Regions from separate parts of the Thermosediminibacter oceani DSM 16646 genome, predicted to be linked through region 2. Evidence: riboswitches for the same ligand, from Rfam matches in the RefSeq annotation. Region 2 holds a riboswitch; each other region holds the start of a gene.

Region 1 (3,325 bases), 470 kb from region 2:
GGTATTACCAGGGTCTCGGGAGACTTATGCTTGAGCGCCGGCCTGGTTGCACAGATTTACGACTTCGGAGGTCTTTTACAAAACAGCATAGAAGACCTGCCCAACGCCAGAGGCTGCGTCCTCTGGGGCAGAAACGTGAAATCAACGAATGTCCACTCCATGCCCTTTATTTTGGAGTGCAGGGAAAGGGGAGGGAAGATCGCCGTAGTAAACCCGCTCACCACCGGAATGGAGGGCATGGCCGAACTGGTGATAAGTCCGAAGCCGGGTACCGATGCAGCCCTGGCCCTGGGGGCGTGCCGGTACCTCGTAGAATGGGGTAAAATCGACCGCGAATTCATAGAAAAATACACTTATGGGTTTGAAGAATTCCGGAGGACCCTGGAAAACTACCCGCTCGGGAGGGTTTCGGAGATCACCGGGGTGGATGTTGATGATATAGTGCGCCTTGCTCTTTTCTACGCGGAAAATACCCCCGTCACCACCCTGCTCGGATTTGGACTGCAGAGGTACAGGGGAGGCGGCAACGCCGTAAGAGCTGTCGACGCCCTGGCGGCAGTTACGGGCAACATCGGAAAGCCGGGGGCCGGGGTATCCTACTGTATCGATACATACTGGTACGTAGGAAGTTTCGTGAAGGGAGCGGCACCGGTCGGGACCGGGCGGCTCATGGACCTGTCCAGCATGGCCCGCGGAATTTTGAAGGCCCAGGACCCGCCCGTTAAAATAGCGTTCATAACAAACGCAAACCCCGTCGTAAACGTGCCGGACACGGCCATGACGAGAAAGGCCCTGAACAATATCGAAACCGTTGTCGTTATAGACATGTTCATGACAGACACGGCAAAAGAGGCCGACGTGGTGCTGCCGTGCACCACCTTTTTCGAGGAGGAAAACGTCAAGGTAAGCTCCTGGAGCCCCTGGATTTTTTACTGCCCCAAAGTCATCGAGCCCGTCGGGGAGGCAAGGCCCGACGAGGAGATCTTCATTGAGCTTGCAAGGAGAATCGGACTTGAGGATTTCCCCTGGAAGAGCCGGGAGGAATTTTTGGAATACGCCACCGGGGCTTTTGGAAAATTCGGGGTGGACCTTTCCGTTCTAAGAGAAAAGGGGCATATAAAAAACTCCTTCGTGCCGGATGTGGCCTGGCAGGATAAAAAATTCCGCACGCCGTCGGGCAAATTCGAATTTTATTCAGAAAAAGCCCTGGCCGAAGGCCAGCCTCCCACGGCCACCTACGTGGCTCCTGCTTGCGAGGACGACGGCTACCCGTACCACTTCATAACCCCCCATTCCCGGTACCGTATACACTCTCAATTCCAAGTGGCCGAATATATTAGAAAATTAAATCCCTTTCCAAAAGTGTATATCAGTGCCGAAGAGGGGATCCGGCTGGGATTAAAAGAAGGGCAGGAAGTAGAAATTTACAACGACATGGGTAGCATAAGAGCCAGGGTGTATTTCGAACGCGGCATGAGAAAGGACACCGTCAGTCTGGAGTCGGGCTGGAACGTGGAAAGCGGTGCATGTCCCAATTTCCTCATACCTTCCCGCACCACCGAAATGGGGGCGTGCGCTGCGCTATACGATGTTAAGGTGGGCATAAGGGCCGTAAGCCCTTAACAAGTGATCAGAAAGGTGCTAAAGGCTTTTTGGTTGAACAATTCATTATTGACAAAATATAAAATATATGGGATAATTAACCTGAAATGAACAAGTATACCAAAGTGCAAACCAGCCGAAAAGCTGGAGTGCCAAGCTGCGGATATAAAGCTTTTAATGCTATGGTAGCCGGGCTGCCGATGGTGCTTTTAAAGCAAATCCACATCCCCCTTCGGCAGCTCGGGGATTTTTTGTCTTTCGAGGGAAATTCAATATATGGGCCGACCCGACATGATTTCCAGTCGGGTTTTTATATGCCCGATGACAAAGATCGGCTATGTGATAACTTAAAACAGTAACACCGTAAACCGCAACGTATTATTTGTATTATTTTCAAAAAAATGCTACAATCTATATAGAAAGCCCGCATTAAGCTTTTGCGGGGGCGTTATTAAATCAAAACTTGAATTTACTGGAGGGAATGAGCTGTGTATAAAGACGTTCGTATCGAAGAAGTAGCCGAAAAAGTCCTGGAACAGCTGAAAAAGGGCGCTTTTTTGACCGTAAAAAGCGGCGACACGATAAACACAATGACGATTGCCTGGGGGACCCTTGGCTACGTGTGGCACAGGCCGGTTTTCATGGCAATGGTCAGGCCTTCCAGATATACCTTCGACCTAATAGAAAAGGCCTCGAGTTTCACCGTCAGTTTTCCCCTGAACGATCGGATGAAGGACGCACTGAAAATATGCGGCACCAAATCGGGAAGAGACGTAGACAAGTTCAAGGAATGCGGCCTTTCACTCCTGCCGGGCAAGACGGTGGACACCCCGGTAATAGACGGGTGCGATATACACTTTGAATGCGGCATCATTTACAAATCTCCCCTTCACCCCGAGCAGATTCCGGCCGAGGTAAAGGCATTATACTACGGCACCGGGGATTATCACGTCCTGTATTTTGGGGAGATACTGGCTGTCAGGATGAGGGATGAGGACTAACCCCTTATCAATATAATTCCCAGAATGACCAGCAGGGTGCCGAAAAATTTTTTAAGCGTCAGGCTCTCGCGCAGGAAGAGAAAGGCCAGAGCAACCGTGACCAGCGGAAAAGCAGAACTTATGGGGACGACCTTTGAAGCTTCGCTGTACTTGAGGGCGTAATAATAGGCCAGCTGTCCGAGCAATGATGCCATTAAACCCTCCCCGGCGATAAAGAGGAAGGATCTAGTTTCTATTGAGAGGTTTTTAAAACTGCCCGAAAGCAAACCGGTAGCGAGCAGGACGGCGCTTATCGTAAAGGAACGCAGCGACAGGGCCAGGAAGGGCGGCAGCTTTGCAAGACCCATTTTGCCCAGAATTGGTGCGGCTCCCCAGAATAAAGCCGTGAGTAGAGCAAATATATAGGATTTCATGTCGTATCCTCCTTATAGATATGTTCATGGGATGTTTATGTGCCGGCACGACCGCCAGCACATGCCTTTATAATTATACCATTTTGGGCCCTGGAAAATCCCTGCTTTCAAAATCAAAAAACCTATAGTAAAATAAACATAGAAGGCGTGGAGCGAGGAGGGCAAATTTTATGTTCAGCCAAACCCAGGAAGGGGGGTCTTCCCTCCGAAACAAAATATACCAGCACCTGAAAAACGCCATTCTCAACGGTGTGTATAAGCCCGGTGAAAGCCTTATAGAGTTGAAGATAGCTAGGGAACTGGGCGTGA
Region 2 (3,325 bases):
CATAATAAGCCCGCTCTTCCTGTTTTTGAAAAAGATAAACCTTTTAAACACACATCTTGGGCTTATTCTAACTTACACCACTTTTACCATACCGTTATCCCTCTGGATCCTGACGTCCTTTTTCCGAGAGATACCCTTCGAGCTGGAAGAATCGGCCAAGGTAGACGGAGCGACACCAATGCAGGCATTCCTGAAGATTATCTTTCCGCTTGCTGCACCGGGGATGTTCACCACGGCCATACTAACTTTCATAGCAGCCTGGAACGAGTTCCTCTTCGCCCTGGTATTCAACACCAAGGACCTAATGCGTACAGTGCCGGTAGGGATAGCCATGTTCCCCGGCGAGCATGAACTCCCCTGGGGGGACATCGCGGCGGCATCGGTGGTAGTAACCGTTCCGCTTATAGTGATGGTACTAATATTTCAGAAGAGAATCATTTCGGGCCTCACCGCCGGAGCTGTCAAGGGATAGCAAAAAAAGCCATAGCGCGAGCTATGGCTTTCAGATTGCACGCAGGTATTTTTTCAACTTACTCAAAGCCCTGTTCTTTATCTTATTTACCGCCGGCTGGGATATCCCCAGCCTTTCGGCTACTTCTTTCTCGGTGGCACCTTCAAAGACCGTCGCCATTATAACTTTTTGCTGCCTTGCCGTCAGCATCATCAGAGCTTCCCTGACGAATATCCTGTCTTCCACCCGTGACAGTACATCGATCCCGTCTGCCAGGGTGTCTATCAATTCCGGAGATTCGCCATCGTTATCCCTGTCCACTCTGTTGTTTAAAATCAGGAGCTCGTGTTGTTTCAGTTTTTTCTGCTTCAAATAAAGTCTTCTCGCTTCTCTCTTAAGTCCCTTTAAAAACCAGGCCGCAATCCTTGCGTCTTCGGGGTCGAGGTCGAGTTCGTAGAATTTGGGGATACTGACCATACAGCTTCACCTCCCCGGTTTATTCCCTTACCATATAAAAGAGGAGACATGAAGTCGTATTATAACCCCCTGTAAAATTATTCTTGCTTTTTTATATCGTTTTTCTCCCTCAGAGAAGCCAGATAGCGATTCAGTTCTTCCCTGCCCCACCTGGTATCGGGCTGGTAGCGCTTTACCGCCTTTACAATCCACTCCACCAGGTTGGAATACATTTCTCCGTTACCCACCCTGCGCGTGTATTTTTTAACTATGGGCACAAACCTTTCAACTAGCTGGACAAGGGCCTCCTCATCGCCGTCTTTTGCCCTATATATTAATTCCCTAAGCTTTGGTTTCATCCCCATACCAAAAAAGTGCCCCCCTTTCCGAGTCTATATCCGAAAACAAAAAAGACCCGCCACCGAAAAAGAGAGCGAGCCAGATCGTTTTGGTCAGCGGCAACCAGGCTGTCATAGTGCAAAAGCACCTTAGACCCTATGGCTTTGCGCCCCCACCTTTCGGTGAGTTTGCCCTTTTCGCTGTCTATCTTATTTCCTCTTTTTTAATATTATAACAATATATATTACTACAAATTCCTTTATTTTCCTGCTGTTTTAATGGTTAACCAATAAATATTTATCTCCCCGCAGTTTTTGAGCAGAAGAACTGAACCTGAACTGAGTTTCCGGGTAATCGAGATAAAAAAGACGGTTAATAGGCTACTAATCCTTTTCAAGGCCTATTAACCGTCTTTTAAAAATTTACCTTTTTTATTTTACTTGCTTTGAATTATTACTTAGCAGCCTTAGCAGCTGCCACGATTGCCGATATATAACCGTGTGTGTCCGCCAAGGTCGCACCGGTTACCGCATCCACCATATTTTCCGGGGTTGTTTGTGCAAGTTTTGCCTCTAATTCGCTGATGGTCTTACCTTTTACGTAATTTACAATTGCTGCGAAGTTCTTATCTATGGGAACTGTAGAACCTGCTTTTTCCTTCATATTATTGCTGTAGTATGCCGCATTGGTCAGCTTCGATGCCAATACGTAGCCTTCAGGATAATTTTTGCCTAAGTCCCCATCGGAATTGGGAACTCCCGTTGCCACATCTTTAGGCATGAACTGGTAGTCATCAATATACGCTGCAACTATCTTGTTCCCTACAACAACCGCTGCTGCAAGTGTAAAGCACTTCGAAGGATGAGCTGAATAGTCAACTTTCCCAATTTTAATATTGCTTAAATCCTTCACATCGACTTGGAATGAATAGCTTGCATCAGCATTTTTAGCAGCCTTAGCAGCTGCCACGATTGCCGATACATAACCGTGTGTGTCCGCCAAGGTCGCACCGGTTACCGCATCCACCATATTTTCCGGGGTTGTTTGTGCAAGTTTTGCCTCTAATTCGCTGATGGTCTTACCTTTTACGTAATTTACAATTGCTGCGAAGTTCTTATCTATGGGAACTGTAGAACCTGCTTTTTCCTTCATATTATTGCTGTAGTATGCCGCATTGGTCAGCTTCGATGCCAATACGTAGCCTTCAGGATAATTTTTGCCTAAGTCCCCATCGGAATTGGGAACTCCCGTTGCCACATCTTTAGGCATGAACTGGTAGTCATCAATATACGCTGCAACTATCTTGTCACCCGCAACCGCAGCTATCGCAACCGTAAAGCTCTTGGAAGGATGAGCTGAATAGTCAACCTTTCCTATCTTTACCACGACTTTTTCACTTTGTGATACCTGCTGCTGTGTAGGTTGTTTTGTAGTTTGTGCGGGCTTTGCAGCCGCTGTTTTCGCCGGAGCCGGCATTAGTTTTGCAAGAGTTTTGGGGCCTACTATTCCATCTACCTTAAGGCCATTTTTCTTTTGGAAATCTTTTACCGCCGCTAAAGTTTTGGGGCCAAATATACCATCTACCTTGAGCTTGTAGCCGCGCTGATTAAGCATGGTTTGCAGGAGTTTTACATCCTGACCATAGGAGCCCAAGGCAAGTAAGCGTTTAATACCGCTTGTGCTGGAAGTTTTTGTAACGGTAGGAGTTGATTTTTTAACGGCGGTTTGCGTTTTGGTGGATTTGGTAGTCGTTGCCGGTGTCTTTGTTGTTTGTTTTTGCGTTGAAGTATTCTGTGAACTGGTTGCCGCAGAAACGGCATCTACCTTAAAAATGGCGCTTTGAACCGGTGCAATGACGGAAAGAGTGAGTGCAACGATTAAAGAAAGGGCCAGTAGAGATAATTTTTTAGTCATGAAATACCCCCTTTAAATAAATTATTTTAGTTTCTGCAACCTCAAAATCGAGGGGTTGCATACCATGGAAATAATATGTTCAAATACTCACTTTTACCAACTATATTATAATATACAAAAGCATTAATTTCAATAATTTTAAAAATGAGCTTTTGTGCATAAATT
Region 3 (3,325 bases), 190 kb from region 2:
TAAAGGCCGGCCAGGGATTAACCACAGTGGAAGAAGTGATTCGCGTGTCCATGGGCGAATTTTAGCGCAGAGGTCAGGTGATAGTTTTGATGCATTTGCGGGAAATACTGGGAGAAGCCATAAAAAAAGGGGCATCGGATATACATCTGACGGTGGGTTTACCGCCGGTCTTCCGGCATCACGGACGGCTCGAACCTCAGGGGCAGTGGCCTCCTTTGACTGCTTCTGATACTGAAGCACTGGCAAGGGAGATTTTGGGTGAACGGTGGGAAGAATTTATTGAGCGAAAGGAACTGGACCTGGCCTACTCGGCAGCGGGATTGGGGCGTTTTCGGGTAAATATTTTTCACCAGCGCGGAAGTATAGGGGCTGCCTTACGCCTGGTTGGCGATGTTATTCACAGCCTTGACGAGTTGGGGCTACCCCCGGTGGTAGGCGAGCTGGCCGATCAGCCCCACGGCCTGGTCCTGGTTACCGGGCCTACCGGCAGCGGTAAGACCACGACTCTGGCGGCCATGATCGACCGGATTAACGAGCGGCGCAGCTGTCACATAATTACGCTGGAGGACCCCATAGAGTACCTGCATACGCATAAAAGGAGTATCGTGAACCAGCGGGAAATCGGAAGTGACTCTCCTTCCTTTGCGAGCGCTTTAAGGGCTGCCCTGCGCCAGGACCCCGACGTTATTCTGGTGGGCGAGATGCGGGACCTGGAGACGGTAGCCACGGCAATTACTGCGGCGGAAACCGGGCACCTGGTGCTGGCTACCCTTCATACCGGCAGTGCTGTCCAGAGCATTGACCGGATTATAGACGTTTTTCCTCCGCACCAGCAGAACCAGATCAGAATCCAGCTTTCGGATACTCTGGCCGGAGTCATTACCCAGCAACTGCTGCCCCGGGCTGACGGCAAAGGACGGGTGGTGGCTGTGGAAGTTTTGATTGCTACCCCTGCTGTGCGCAATCTTATAAGGGAAGGGAAAACCCACCAGATCGTTTCTTTGATGCAGACGGGCGGCCGATTCGGAATGCAGACCATGGAAATGTCGCTCAGGCAATTGCGTGAAAAGGGATTAATTCACCCGGATTTATATCAATTGAAGAAGGATTTTGGATAATTTTGCCGAATTAAATTTATAAAAATCCCTGTAAAGGGCAAACCCGGTGAAAGCCGGGGGCGCAAAGCTACGGGCCTAAGGGTAATAAAGCCTATCGGCCGCCGGGCTGCCGGGGGACGGTATGAATCGTTCTTCCAAAGCAGCCCGGTGCGTCTTTTTGGGACAGTGTAGGTGGAGATATGGCGATTTACAGTTATCGTGCGCGCGACGCTTTTGGTCAACCGGTGGTCGGTACTGTAGAAGCGGAAAATGAGGCGGCTGTCGTCCGGCTTTTAAGGGATAAGGGTTTATTTATCGTGGAAGTTCGCCCCGGGCGGGAACGGTTTGCGATAAATTCAGGACGACTTTTACGCCGCGTTGGAAAACAGGATCTTGCGGTTTTCTGCCGGCAACTGGCCACCATGCTCGGAGCGGGACTTCCGATCGTCCCGGCTCTCCAAATCCTGGCCATGCAGGCTGAAAATAAAATATTGCGCAGGAACATTGAAGAGATTGTGAGAAGCCTTGAAGGAGGTGAGACTTTTCACGAAGCGCTGGCCCGGTTGCAGGTTTTTCCTCCGATAATGGTGCATGCAATAGAGGCGGCTGAGCTGGGAGGGTCCCTCGATGAGGCCCTCGAGGAGTTGGCTGCCCACCTGGAACGGGAGCATGAGCTTCAGGAGAAGGTCAAGTCCGCCCTTACGTATCCGGCTTTAGTCGTATCGGTGGCTTTGGCGGTTTTGATCGTTTTGCTGGTCTTCGTTCTCCCGGCTTTTCAAAACATGCTGAACGCCTTGGGGGTGCCATTGCCCCTCCCGACCCGGATTGTGATGGGCGTAAGCAGAGCTCTCCGGCGGGGATGGCCTATCCTGATCTTTGCGGCAGGTATTCTGGCTTATGTGGCTTACGGGGTCCTCAAAACAGATAACGCCAGATACCGCCTGGACGGTATTTTGCTGAAACTGCCGGTATTTGGCCCGCTCCACAAGAAGGCGGTCCTTTCCCGCTTCAGCCGTAGCCTGGGCACGCTCCTTAGAAGCGGGGTTCCGATTCTCCAGGCTATGGATGTAGTACGGCGAACGGTGGGAAACCGGGTAGTAGCTGAAGCCATAGCTAGGGCACAGGAAAGTGTCAGGGATGGTAAGGGCATTGCGGACCCGCTGAAGGAGAGCGGTATTTTCCCTCCGATGATCATCGGAATGATCGCCGTAGGCGAAGAAACCGGTGCCCTTGATTTCCTTCTGGCGAAAATCAGCGAATTGTGCGACCGTGAAGTGAAAGAAGCCGTCAGCCGCCTGTCTGCTCTGATAGAGCCTTTATTGATCGCCATGCTGGGCGGTGCGGTGGGATTTATTGTGATTTCCATATTGCTGCCCTACTTCCAGATACTTGGGAATATAGGAAATATAGGATAATATATAATTTTGCAAGGGGGGTTGAAATCGGCGGAAAACCGGTAAAGTAATCTGAACCATTTTATAAAACAAATTGATGGGGGGCGTTGTTTCTTATGATGAAATGCTTTCGGAAAAAAGTAAAAGACCAGCGGGGCTTTACCCTGGTAGAGCTATTGGTAGTCATAGCCATCATTGCTATCCTGGCTGCCGTAGTTCTTCCAAATGCCTTCAATGCTATCGAGAGGAGCAAAGTTGTAGCGGCTGAGGCAGATTATAAGTCGATTAAAACGGCAGTGTTGAATTTTTATGCGGATACTGGAAAATGGCCGCAAAGTGATGATTACTCTTACCTTGTTGATAAGCCTGATGATAATAGTTATCCTGGATGGAACGGGCCATACCTGGATCGCTGGCCAAACAAGAACCCGTGGGGCGGGACGTATACTTACAAAAATGATAGCGCGGTAAACTGGGATGGCCAGGGAAGTGGAGATTCTGCTAGGTATCTAGAAGTTGATTATGTTCCGGACAATCTTTACGACAGATTAAGGGCTGACCTGGGCGGAAATATGGTTATGAAAGACAGCCAAACCAGCAATGTAGTATATATTTTAATTTCCAAAGATTAACTTCGCAGTCAATTATATTTTAATCTCAAATTAAGTTATGCTGGCATTGATGGTGCCCACCAAGCAGCAACTGCCGGAACTTGCTGTATATCATGTTTCAGCAAACAAGAGGTAATCGATTGGACCTACATAGCACCCTGTAATATTACTAAGTAAATAGAAAGAAAGTCTATAAAGGTGAAAATTATGTTTTTCATGGTAG
Region 4 (3,325 bases), 1.0 Mb from region 2:
CTAATTTTTGGGAGAGCTCTTTCATGATCTTTTCGCCCTGCTCGGTTCTCTTCACCGTATCCATAGTGTTCTGTGTAATGGACTCCAGGTTTTCCACTAAAGCCTGCATCATTGTGGTGGTATCCTCGACTGCCGCAGATATATTCCCTGTATTCTGGGCCATATCCTGGGCTCCGGCCGAAATCTGGCTAACGGTCTCGGCTACCTGTTCGGCAGCCTGGGCGGTATCCTGAGCTCCCTGCGATATCTCCCTTATAGCCTTTTCCAGGTTGGCAATGGCGGTGCCCATGAAGCCGAGAACTGTTTTAGTATTTTCGAGCATTTTCTTGAGAGAGCTGCCGAGGGTTCCGAGTTCGCCGAAAAATCCCTCGGGTACTTCTACCCGGAGGTCCCCCGTTGCCAGGGTATCGGCCACCGCCGTGAGCTTAAGTATGGGCGAAGATAACTGCCGGCTGAAAACGACGGCTGCAGCGATGACGATAACCGTCACGACCAGGATCAGGGTGATGGTGGACCAGAAAAAGCTTTTCAGTCCCGCGTATACTTCGTCCGACGAGGCGGTGACGCATAAGGACCATCCGGTGTTCTTAACCGGGGAGAAGGCGGCAAGTTTGTATTCTCCGCTGTATTCATACCTTACGGTGGCTTCTTCGCCCTTTATCATGCGTTCCCCGACCCTGTTCAACGACTCGGACTCGGTCTTTGTTATGTTCATGTTCATAACCATCTTTTCGTCCGGATGGGCTATGGTGGTGCCCATTTTGTCCACCAGGAAGGCATACCCTGTGGTACCGTATTTTACCGAGTTTATGATGTTGATAAGGGCGTTCGCGTTTACATCGGCACCTACTATGCCGGTTATACCGCCCTGACCTTTCACGGGGGCCACTATGACCAGAATTTTGTCACCGGTTACCTTATCGATGACGAGTTCCGATACGGTGGTTTTGCCCGTAGACATTATTTCCTTGAAATACTGCCGGTCGTTGATATCGGTGATTGGCTTGGTGATGTCGTCGTTCAGGTACGAGTAAACTTTGCCGTCAGGCGTGGCGTACCAGAGGAGCTGGACGTCCGGTGCTGCAGGCTGTACCGTTTTTAATATGGGGATTAAACTTTCTAAGTTACCGCTCTTAATTACGGGATTTTCCGCGAGGGTTTCCAATATCTCCATTCTTTCGCTGACCCAGAGGTCGATAACGCTGGCCGCGGATACGGCCTTTCCGAGTAGTTCCCGGTCGGCTGCATGGGTCAAGTTGTTTTTTGAGGTGCTGTAGTTGAAGAAGCTCAAGACTATAAGGGGTACGAGGGATATAAGAAGGAACAGAACGGTCAACCTTGTCCTTATTCCACCACTTATTTTAATTCCCTTCAGCTTTTTCATATGTATCCTCCTTCGAGAAATTTTTTAGCTGGTCTTTTTCTGCCACATTGAGTATTTCACTCGTTTTAATAAGTATTACTATATTATCTCCCATCTTTGCCAGCCCATGGATGAAGCGGGCATCGATGGTCAAGGCCTCTGGAGGTTTTTCCAGGTCTTCCTCTTCCAGTGCCGCTACTTCGGTGACATAATCCACTATGAGCCCCGCCGTGGTTTCATCGATATTTACCACAATGATCCTGGAGTCTCTTGTTATTTCACCGTCGGCAAGGCCGAACCTCTTTTTGAGGTCTATCACGGGAATGATTCTCCCCCTTAAGTTTATTACCCCTTCGATAAAATGAGGGGCTCTGGGGATATGCGTTATTTCCATCATTCTGATGATTTCCTGCAGATCGAAAATGTCTATGCCGTAAAGTTCCTTTCCGAGGCCGAAAACTACTACTTGTCTCAAGCTCTCCCTCCTTTCCTGTAATAAAAAAAGCAGCCTTCAAAATGTAATCAAAGATTTGGCTGCCCTGGTTGGAACCTTTCCTTGGCCGATGGCCTTTCAATGAGCCGGCAACCTGGCAGCCGTAGCTCCATCATCAATGGAGCCGTAGGCCCATGGCTTTGCGCCCCTGCCTTTCGACAGGTTTGCCTTTTATCGGCGGTATATGTCGAATTACGCAAAAAATAACTACTAATATTTTACATTTTTTACTTTTACATAGTCAAGCTATATTTTTCCATATCAGAAAAATCGTATTTACAATACAACTTATAGCGGCAAAGGTTGCGGCTTGCGCCGGAAATCTTTTTCACCAAAACGGGAATTCCTCTTCGAATTGGGAGAACCGCTGGAAAGTTGAAAAAGGTCCCGCCGGAGCAGGATTAAGGATTTATTTGGAGAATATATATCGTGACAAAGATGGGAGGGATATTTTATGGCGGTAATGTGGACGGAGGACCTTTCCACAGGAGTAAGTCTGATCGACGAACAACACAAGGAGCTTTTCAAAAGGGTGAACGACCTGCTTTTGGCCTGCTCGAAAGGGAAAGGTAGGGAAGAGGCCGTAAAGGCCATTGATTTTCTAGGTGAATACATCGTCATGCACTTCGGCGCCGAAGAAAAATACATGCGGGAAAACGATTTTCCCGGCTACCAGGCACATAAAAAGCAGCATGACGGCTTTGTAGCGGAATTCAAAGAAATAAAGCAAAGAATGGAGCAGAACGGCCCTACGGTGGACCTGGTGGTAAAAATAAACCATTTCCTCATCGATTGGCTTATAAATCACATCAAAAAGACGGATAAAGCGCTGGGAGCGTTTTTGAAGAATAAGATTTGAAGTAAGATAGCTAGCTGAGCCAATTTGGGGCTGGTAACCCCCAACTTAAAATTTTTTAATAATAAAAAATCAATGAGGTAATTGGAAAACATTGCATTAAATGGTATTATTATATTATCGAGTAGTATATTATACAGTATAGTGAGGCATTAAAGGGACTACCGACTATGGGACGGGGTGAAATCCATGAGGTGTTCGTCGTGATAAGGGTTTTGGTAGCGGATGATTCTGCGCTGATGAGGCTCATTATAAAGGACCTGCTGGAAAAGGACCCCGAAATAAAGGTAGTGGATACCGCCGGAAACGGCAGGGAAGCCGTCGAGAAAGCCGAAAGGCTAAAACCCGACGTCATTACGCTGGACGTTAATATGCCGGAGATGGACGGGCTTTCTGCTTTAAAAAAGATCCGTGAAAAAAAACTGGGCAATGTTTTGATGCTTTCGTCCCTGACCCGGGAAGGCGCCAGCGTGACCATCAAGGCTCTGGAGCTCGGCGCCTTTGACTTCGTGGCAAAGCCCGGAGGGAGCATATCGCCCGACATAAAGGAATTCGCGGATGAAATAATAGCCAAAGTGAAGGCCGGCTATAACGCCCGGGATATCCGGGAAAG

The links. Region 2 has a riboswitch for cyclic di-GMP ahead of TOCE_RS08770 (helix-turn-helix domain-containing protein). Riboswitches for the same ligand answer to the same signal wherever they lie in the genome.
Region 1: it holds a riboswitch for cyclic di-GMP, as region 2 does, so the genes downstream of both, TOCE_RS11160 (flavin reductase family protein) here and TOCE_RS08770 (helix-turn-helix domain-containing protein) in region 2, are expected to answer to the same signal.
Region 3: it holds a riboswitch for cyclic di-GMP, as region 2 does, so the genes downstream of both, TOCE_RS09700 (type II secretion system F family protein) here and TOCE_RS08770 (helix-turn-helix domain-containing protein) in region 2, are expected to answer to the same signal.
Region 4: it holds a riboswitch for cyclic di-GMP, as region 2 does, so the genes downstream of both, TOCE_RS02380 (chemotaxis protein CheW) here and TOCE_RS08770 (helix-turn-helix domain-containing protein) in region 2, are expected to answer to the same signal.

What each region holds. Positions count from the first base shown of each region.
Region 1 covers NC_014377.1:2,214,682-2,218,006, reverse strand. Annotated here, with positions in the region: gene TOCE_RS11170 (molybdopterin-containing oxidoreductase family protein) at 1-1,623, shown strand, start outside; cyclic di-GMP riboswitch class I at 1,719-1,804, shown strand; gene TOCE_RS11160 (flavin reductase family protein) at 2,091-2,603, shown strand; gene TOCE_RS11155 (EamA family transporter) at 2,600-3,016, opposite strand; gene TOCE_RS11150 (GntR family transcriptional regulator) at 3,187-3,325, shown strand, end outside.
Region 2 covers NC_014377.1:1,747,530-1,750,854, forward strand. Annotated here, with positions in the region: gene TOCE_RS08760 (carbohydrate ABC transporter permease) at 1-472, shown strand, start outside; gene TOCE_RS08765 (sigma-70 family RNA polymerase sigma factor) at 503-928, opposite strand; gene TOCE_RS08770 (helix-turn-helix domain-containing protein) at 1,006-1,272, opposite strand; cyclic di-GMP riboswitch class I at 1,362-1,449, opposite strand; gene TOCE_RS12795 (peptidoglycan-binding domain-containing protein) at 1,700-3,160, opposite strand.
Region 3 covers NC_014377.1:1,933,743-1,937,067, reverse strand. Annotated here, with positions in the region: gene TOCE_RS09710 (GspE/PulE family protein) at 1-65, shown strand, start outside; gene TOCE_RS09705 (type IV pilus twitching motility protein PilT) at 90-1,118, shown strand; cyclic di-GMP riboswitch class I at 1,145-1,232, shown strand; gene TOCE_RS09700 (type II secretion system F family protein) at 1,298-2,512, shown strand; gene TOCE_RS09695 (type II secretion system protein GspG) at 2,608-3,123, shown strand; gene TOCE_RS09690 (prepilin peptidase) at 3,310-3,325, shown strand, end outside.
Region 4 covers NC_014377.1:470,190-473,514, forward strand. Annotated here, with positions in the region: gene TOCE_RS02375 (methyl-accepting chemotaxis protein) at 1-1,384, opposite strand, end outside; gene TOCE_RS02380 (chemotaxis protein CheW) at 1,362-1,838, opposite strand; cyclic di-GMP riboswitch class I at 1,942-2,035, opposite strand; gene TOCE_RS02390 (bacteriohemerythrin) at 2,311-2,715, shown strand; gene TOCE_RS02395 (protein-glutamate methylesterase/protein-glutamine glutaminase) at 2,916-3,325, shown strand, end outside.